2 regions of the Virgibacillus sp. Bac330 genome follow, and region 2 is predicted to be linked to the other one. Evidence: a T-box and tRNA genes for the amino acid it is inferred to sense, from the RefSeq annotation. Region 2 holds a T-box; the other holds one or more tRNA genes.
The links. The T-box of region 2 lies ahead of tyrS (tyrosine--tRNA ligase). A T-box ahead of a tRNA ligase gene usually reads a tRNA of that ligase, here a tRNA-Tyr.

Region 1: it encodes a tRNA-Tyr, which carries the amino acid that the T-box ahead of tyrS (tyrosine--tRNA ligase) is inferred to sense. The anticodon was not compared.

The regions. Positions count from the first base shown of each region.
Region 1 is NZ_CP033048.1:4,239,837-4,244,195, forward strand. Features, by position in the region: gene D9780_RS21265 (N-acetylmuramoyl-L-alanine amidase) at 67-987, shown strand; gene fabI (enoyl-ACP reductase FabI) at 1,062-1,838, opposite strand; tRNA gene D9780_RS19880 (tRNA-Glu) at 2,156-2,230, shown strand; tRNA gene D9780_RS19885 (tRNA-Val) at 2,232-2,307, shown strand; tRNA gene D9780_RS19890 (tRNA-Thr) at 2,310-2,385, shown strand; tRNA gene D9780_RS19895 (tRNA-Tyr) at 2,431-2,515, shown strand; tRNA gene D9780_RS19900 (tRNA-Gln) at 2,527-2,601, shown strand; tRNA gene D9780_RS19905 (tRNA-Lys) at 2,687-2,762, shown strand; gene D9780_RS19910 (DUF2785 domain-containing protein) at 2,966-3,739, shown strand.
Region 2 is NZ_CP033048.1:2,970,109-2,974,467, reverse strand. Features, by position in the region: gene nhaC (Na+/H+ antiporter NhaC) at 1-117, shown strand, start outside; gene D9780_RS13750 (YerC/YecD family TrpR-related protein) at 927-1,229, shown strand; T-box leader at 1,595-1,817, shown strand; gene tyrS (tyrosine--tRNA ligase) at 1,892-3,148, shown strand; gene D9780_RS13740 (protein rep) at 3,396-4,088, shown strand.

The sequences.
Region 1 (4,359 bases), 1.3 Mb from region 2:
ACAGACGGCTAGTCCAATCGGGCAAGCTGTCTTTTTAATACATTATATTAAAAGGAGGAATTTATAATGGCAAAAATCGCTATTGGTGCTGGGCATGGAATGCATACGCCGGGCAAACGAAGCCCTGCTGGAGAAAGGGAGTGGACATTTAATAATAAAGTTGTGTCTGCGGCTATCAAGTATTTAAATAGGTATGCAAATACCACTGTTATACGGATGGACGATCCTACAGGAGATACAGATGTGCCGTTAACGACAAGAACGAATGTGGCAAATAATGCTAATGCGGATATTTTAATATCCTATCATCACAATGCGAATACCGGGCAATGGGGTTCTTGGACAGGAACAGAGACGTATTACTATCCGGGGTCATCTAGTGGGTTAGCTTTAGCAAGAGCTATTCATCCAAGTATTGTCGGGGCGATGGGATTACGTGATCGAGGTATTAAATCAGCGAATTTTCATATGCTTCGGGAGTCCAGCATGCCTGCTATTCTCATTGAAGGTGGATTTATGGATTCTACCATTGATATTGTTAAAATGCGCAATAATACGACGATGGATCTTACTGGAAAAGCTTTAGCAAATGCTATTGGCGCGTATTTGGGATTACAGCCAGAGGGAGGCGGGACTACGTATACGGTTAAAGCTGGAGACACCTTATGGGGGGTTGCACAGGCACATAGTATGACTGTTAGCGAATTAAAGGCGTTAAACAACCTTACCGATGACAACATTTATCCTGGACAAGTACTAGTCATTAGTGGATCTCCTTCAGGAAGTGCAAGTTTTGTAGAAGTAATTACTGCAAGTTTATGGGTGTATGATGTTCCTGACTGGGACGCAAAATACGAAATAGTGCACCAAGGAGAGGTATTTACGGTAAATGATGCATTATATGTAAATGGATCTAAAATGTATAAGTTAAAGTCTGGGTTATATATTACCGGAAATTCAAACTATGTACGTTATTTTTCTAAGTAGATGGAATAGAGTGGATAGGATATGAAAAGAAGCGGGGAAGAAAACTCCGCTCTTTTCATATTTTTGATTTTCTATTAGCCACCAATAATATGATATCCAGAATCTACATGGAGGACTTCTCCAGTTACGCCGCGTGATAGCTCGCTCATAAAAAATAATGTTGCGTCGCCCACTTGATCTTGGTCTACATTTCTTCGTAAAGGTGCCTTTTCTTCAATAAGCCCTAGTTTTTCATTAAATCCGGAAACCCCTTTCGCGGATAATGTGCGGATAGGACCAGCAGAAACTGCGTTGACACGAATATCATATTTCCCCATGTCTTCAGCAAGATAACGGACGCTTGCTTCAAGGGAAGCTTTGGCAACGCCCATAATATTGTAATTTTGAATGACTTTTTCTGCACCGAGATAGGTTTGTGTGACGATGCTACCACCTTCTGTCATAAGCTCTTTAGCAGCTTTTGTAACAGCAACTAATGAAAAAGCGCTAATTTCATGTGCTAATAGAAATCCTTCTCTGGACGTATTTGCGTATTCTCCCTTTAACTCATCACGATTGGCAAAAGCTACAGAGTGCACAACACCGTGAATGACTCCTACCTTGTCTTTAATAGAAGCAAATGCATTTGTAATACTTTCATCACTTGCAACATCACATTCGACAATACCTTTAGCTTCAATGTTATGTTTGTCGAGCAATTTTGTTAGCTTACCGTAAGATCTATCTTGACGGTATGTGAAAATTAAATTTGCACCGGCTTTATGTAATGAAGTCGTTACACCCCAAGCGATACTTCGTTCGCTGGCAACGCCCATGATGACAATATTTTTACCTTCTACTAAGTTACTCATTAACGTACCTCCAATATCCTTTTTAATCGAGCATGAAAGTGCCTCAAGTTTATCATAAGGAACTATTTTCACAAAGAAAATAGTACATGGCACTTAAATGCTTCATTACATGTACTTTAATGTTTTTATTATATCCTAATTTTCATTTTGAAAGAAACCGTTAGCTATGCGCGTTATTTTGACAAGATAAAAGCTGATTTGACAAGGTTTAAAAAAGAAATTAAAAAAAATTACATTTTCCCTTTACAAATGATATAGAACTAGGTATAATAAAATTCGTCAGTTTCGAAAAGGGAACTGGAAGATGAAAACATCCTGGCCCGTTGGTCAAGCGGTTAAGACACCGCCCTTTCACGGCGGTAACACGGGTTCGAATCCCGTACGGGTCACCATGGAGGATTAGCTCAGCTGGGAGAGCACTTGCCTTACAAGCAAGGGGTCGCAGGTTCGAGCCCTGCATCCTCCACCATTGCCGGCCTAGCTCAATTGGTAGAGCAACTGACTTGTAATCAGTAGGTTGGGGGTTCAAGTCCTCTGGCCGGCACCACTTTTAAAAAAATGAATAAAGATTATTGTATGTGTTCATACTACTGGAGGGGTAGCGAAGTGGCTAAACGCGGCGGACTGTAAATCCGCTCCCTCAGGGTTCGGGAGTTCGAATCTCTCCCCCTCCACCATTTAAAATTGTTGGGCCATAGCCAAGCGGTAAGGCATCGGGTTTTGATCCCGTGTACCCCAGGTTCGAATCCTGGTGGCCCAGCCATTTTTTATTTTAAGGGACTTTTCTAACCTATATATAATAGAGCAATTGGCTAGAATGGACATTATAATTGGAATGCATTGAATAGGAGCCATTAGCTCAGTTGGTAGAGCATCTGACTTTTAATCAGAGGGTCGGAGGTTCGAATCCTCCATGGCTCACCAATATTTTAAATCAACATATTTCTACATAATTACAAACAAGGTTGCGACATGTTAGTGACCTTGTTTTTTTTAATATAAAAAACCCCTCTATTATTATCTATAGCTATGTCAACAATTTAAATTAGGGATGGGAAAAATAACAGCAAATATTGTATATGCGTGGTGAGAGAGTGGGTACATACCTTCATAGAATGCAGGATTTTTTGGATATAGATACGTATCATTTCTCAGATGATCAATTAGATTCTTTACTAGAAGAAATGCTTGAAAACATCGGACATACTGATCCTGAAATACGAGACGATCTTATTTACAATAGTTTCGTTAAACTGATATTGAAAGATTACGTAACGAAAGAGCAAACAATATATATTTTACAAAAGTGCATGAGTGAACAGTATCTGTTTTTTAATATAGAAGATAAAACGATAGGAGATAGCGTGTTTACGCGCTCATTCTCAGCGCTTGTAATAGCTACAATTTTATATAAGGATGCAACAACTAGAAACTTATCTAGTGAGCTCGTATTGTACGCCATTCATGTAGGTATAGAATACTTGTTATTAGAACAGGACTATCGTGGTTATGTTGAAGAAAAGGGGTGGGCACATAGCATTGCGCATGGTAGTGATCTGCTGGCTACTTGTGTATTACATCCTGAATTTGATGCGAGCCAAACGAAAGCATGTCTTCACGCAATAAGGAAATGTGTTTTGGTTGAGTATCCTTATATTGATGAAGAAGACGAACGTCTTATTCAAGTTATGGAAGCTTTAATTAAAAAAGGTATGGAAGATATAGAATTACGCAATTGGATTGCAGATTTAGAAGTAGAACTCCATCTCCCTCATGAAAGATACCGTATTGAATGGAATGTAAAACGTTTTTGTTATTCCTTATACATAACTCTGTTACAACATAGAGAATTTTCAGCATCTAGGCAAGCCATTTTGGATAAGTATCAGCAAAATAATTAAAAATGCATAGAATCGATGGGCAAAAGCATAGCTAGTAATAAGGCGTTGTTATATTTAAAGGTAAGAAAGTATAAAATTTGATGCTATGGCGTAACCAAATAACCGAATGAGCCCCGCTCAGCTCCATCGCCCAGCAACTAGGCGACTTCATGAATCGCCTTACGATAAGTCATCATCGTTTTGTAATAAATAGGAAGGCCGACTAAAGATGTGCTTGCTGGAGGGCGCCGGCATACTCCTGTTGCAGGAGCATGATTCCTAAAACGTTCGTTGATTCGTTCCAGTCGCTACGTTGCCACGGGCGCCCCGAGCCTTTGTTCTTTATATGCTGTTGTTCATAGTTGCTATTATACAACGGTTAGTTTTACTTTAAATTCATAACAATACTGTGGTATTATGTGTTTGTTTACACTACAACTAATCAAATTTATAATATAATGTACAAAATCATGATATACTTTTTATAGAAATGTATATCTATAAAAACGTGTTCATATATTTTAGGCTCTATGTACGTTATTCTTCATAACAATGAGCTGTTAAAAGCATATATAAATGTTGGTCGTCCTAGAAAATAGAGACGCTCTGGACAAGGGTATATACATGCTTCATTGTCCATC
Region 2 (4,359 bases):
TTGGGGGTTTCTACACTAGAATATGCACCATTTGCTATCTTTTGCATAGTTGCTCCAATTATAAATGTATTATTTGGTTTTTTTGAAAAAGAGAAAGGATTACCTTCTCTCTCTTGAAAAGCTATGGAGCAGAATTGTTACAAGATTTATATTTTGCTCCATACTTAACCTATAATATCATAAGCCCCATTTACGCTTTTCTTGTATGATAGAATGGCAAAGGTTTTATAGTAGAAGCAAAACAAAGGCTTTTGCCGAGCCAAGAGTGCCTTGAGAGGGCAAGAAGAATAAATTAATTCGTAAAGGGTTGAATGGGAATAAAATATAGAAAAAATTACCAGTGTATTTTAGTGCTTAAAATAAATCCAAATACCCTAAATGGTGTTATAATTAAATGTCGTTTTCTTTTATTATATCATCATAATTGACTCTAATCATACCTATTTAAACTGGGAAATCTCTTTGGCGTTATTATAGGTAGCCATGAAGAATGATATGTAGTGAACTATTAGTCATTTTGAAATGTTTTTCTAACACTATAGGAAAGCATAAAATTTTAAGGATTATAGTATAAGAAAAATTAATTCATCCGCTATGAAACTTGGCGGCAAGCCGAGTTTTTCTAAGCTGCTAAACTGTTGCTTTTAATCAATAGGTTGAAAGCGTGAAATGGTTTACACCATAGGAAAGAATAAATTTCTAAGCTTTATAAGTGAAACGAAGGCGTTTTTTTCGCCATAAAGAGTGACGATAAGCCGGTTTTTTTGCACTATAGAAAAGAATAAGTTTTTAATCGTTTATAGTATAAGCGAAACGATGGCTACCGTCATAAAGGCTTGACGATAGCTAAGTTTTGTTAAAAGTTTTTCTTTAATCCTTTGACGTGTTAATGATATTGGGAAAGATATAAACGGAGGTAAAAAAATATGCTTATAGATGAAATACGTGGAGAAGAATTAGATGATTTTTTTTGTTCGTTTTTAGAACTTCAAACAATAGAAGAATGTTATTGTTTTTTTGATGATTTATGTACAGTCAATGAAATAAAGGCAATGCTTCAACGATTTAGAGTAGCAAAAATGCTTTATAATGATCACACATATTGTCAAATTGAGGATGAAACAGGGGCAAGTACAGCAACTATCTCTCGTACAAAGCGTTCATTATATCATGGGAATAATATGTATGATATTCTTTTCAGTCGGATGAAGAAAAGTATAGAGACTTAATAGAATTAGCGTTAAATGGTTGCCACATGAAACGAAAATATAAATAATTACCGTACCATTTTATAGACAAAGATAATTATTTATATTATGCTTAGAATGAGTTATGATGATATACTTACTTGTGAACGTATGAACAAATGATGCCTTTTAATTTTAACGGGTTATATTCATTGCTATTTTTTTAGGGAAGTATAAGCGTTTACACGTAAAAGTAGGAGGAAAACGATAATCGGCAAGGTTTGGAGGTACGTCCAATTCTTCTGATCAAAGGTAGACAATAGCGAGGTCTCGTGTACGTATGAAACAAAAAACAAAAACGTTGACAAATAAATTTTTATTCACTATAATGTTTTTAATCTTATACGATGCATACGATGAAGGAGCCTAGTAGCAAGCTTGTCACTGTTATTTAGAAAGCTAGGGGTGATGTGACCTAGTACAAACAATCTTGTGAATTACACTTTGGAGTATCTTAGCTTAACACTAAGCGGATTAGCAAACGATATCATTGCTGAGAGAGGTATCAATAGTTACGTGTATTACTATTGATGCAATTTGGGTGGTAACACGGTTAGAATCGTCCCTATGTCTTTATGAGGCATAGGGCGTTTTTTATTTTTTAAGCTTATATTAAGAAACTACAACTAAAGGAGTGGAAAAGCATGAATCTTATTGATGAGTTAGAATGGCGTGGAGCTATAAATCAACAAACAGATGCGGAAGGATTAAAAGATTTAATTGAAGAGAAAAAGATTTCTTTATATTGCGGTGTTGATCCAACTGGTGACAGTATGCATATTGGTCATTTAATTCCATTTATTATGATGAAACGGTTTCAATTACACGGTCATCAACCGGTTATTTTAATTGGAGGAGCAACAGGAACCATTGGTGATCCTAGTGGACGCCAAACAGAACGGCAATTACAAACGTTAGAGAAGGTACAAGACAATGTTGATAAGCTAACGAAGCAAATGAAGAAATTATTCTTTGATGGTGATAGTGAACTTAGGATCGTAAACAACTACGATTGGACACATAACTTAAGCATATTAGATTTCTTACGAGATTACGGTAAAAACTTTAGTGTGAATAATATGTTGGCAAAAGATATTGTCGCTAGCCGATTAGATAGTGGGATATCGTTCACGGAGTTCTCTTACCAAATTTTACAATCTATGGACTTTCATCACCTATTTAAAGAAGAAAATGTACAATTACAAATTGGTGGTAGCGATCAATGGGGAAATATTACAAGCGGATTAGACCTTATACGTAAAAAAGAAGGTCAGGACGCGAAAGTCTTTGGTCTAACCATTCCACTTTTATTAAAAGCAGATGGAACAAAGTTTGGCAAAACAGCTGGTGGAGCAATTTGGTTAGACGCAGAAAAAACGACACCATACGAATTTTACCAGTTTTGGATTAACGCAGATGATAAAGACGTCATAAAATACTTGAAATTCTTTACGTTCTTAGGGAAAGAGGAAATTGATGAATTAGAGGATAAAGTGAAAACAGAACCACATAAACGTGAAGCGCAAAAAGTGTTAGCAAAAGAAATGACAAAGTTTGTTCATGGTGAAAAAGCATTAACGCAAGCAATGAAAATTACGGAAGCACTTTTTAGTGGAAATGTTAAATCATTAACAGCAGATGAAATTGAACAAGGATTTAAAGACATGCCTACTTTTCACGCTTCCAAAGAAACAAAAAATATTGTCGACTGGTTAGTTGAGTTAGGTATCGAACCATCTAAACGCCAAGCGAGAGAAGATATTAACAATGGAGCTATTTCCATGAATGGAGAACGAATAACGGATGTTAATACAGATGTAACTGCAGAAAACGCATTCGATGGAAAGTTTATCATTATTCGTAAAGGGAAGAAAAAATACAGCTTGGTAAAATTAGCTTAATGCATTTCAAGCCTACTTCTGTTGTATAAAGGAAGTTTGTCGGCTAATACAATCACTGCATATATAGATAAAAGAACAAACATACAAACATCTTCCCAAAAATCTAAACAGGTTCTAGGGAAGATGTTTCTATATCATCAATCAATAAAATGGAACAATTTGAATGATAACAAGCTTCATTGGATGATTTCGATGATTATATTTTGTTAAGTAAAGGAATTCAGATGGATGAAAGGGATGTTTCAGGATGCCTTCTTCATGGAAAAGGTCATTAGAACTAGCGTATACGAATCATTACATTATTACGAAAGTGAATGAACAGAAACCAGTTAATTGGTTACTACTAGATGTAGGTTTAGAAAATGTGACAGAAGAGCATATTAATCAATCCTTAGATAATTTGCTCATTGGATTTAATCGATTGTTTAAGTATAAAAGTGTAAAGCAAGCTACATTAGGTTATTTTCGTATGCTGGATATAGTTAAACAAAATGATAGGTACCATCCTAAAATTCATGTGTTGCTGCCAACGATGAAAAGTTATTTTCAAGGAAGATACTATATTAAACGTGATAAATGGTTAGAAATGTGGGCGAAAGCTTTAGGAGTTAATACGGATCTATATGTAAAGGTAAAAGTGATCCAACCTGAGGATAATAGTCAGCAAATGGTAGAGAAAATGGAACAAGGTTTAGCAGTACTTTTGGATGTACAAGAAACAAATAGGCCTAAAAAAGACAAGAAAATTATTGAGACACGAAGGTTAATTGGGTACAGTAGATTATTAAAAAAGGAAGCAGACCAACTACCTCCTGATTCAGATTTTTTCCTAGATATAGCTCATTTATGTACAGACGATAGGATTGCAAATGTTGCTTTTGCCAACATGCTCACCTGGCACCCTGGCTTAAGAACAGAAAAAGAAAATCCTTTTATTTGAAGGTAATGTCATAAGATAGCGGCTGCCTTCAATCTTTCTTGTTGGCTAGGAATTTATAAAATTTTGCAGCTGTGGATAAACTAACTAATTAAGTTATTTAGCCACGTCCGGCTCCAGCGCCCAGCAACTAGGCGACTTCACTCCATTGTCCTAAGCTAAGTCGTCATCGGTTCGTTCTAAATAGGAAGGCCGACTAAAGACGGGCTTGCCGGAGGGCGCCGGCATACTCCTGTTGCAGGAGCAGGCTTCCTAAAACTTTCGTTGATTTGTT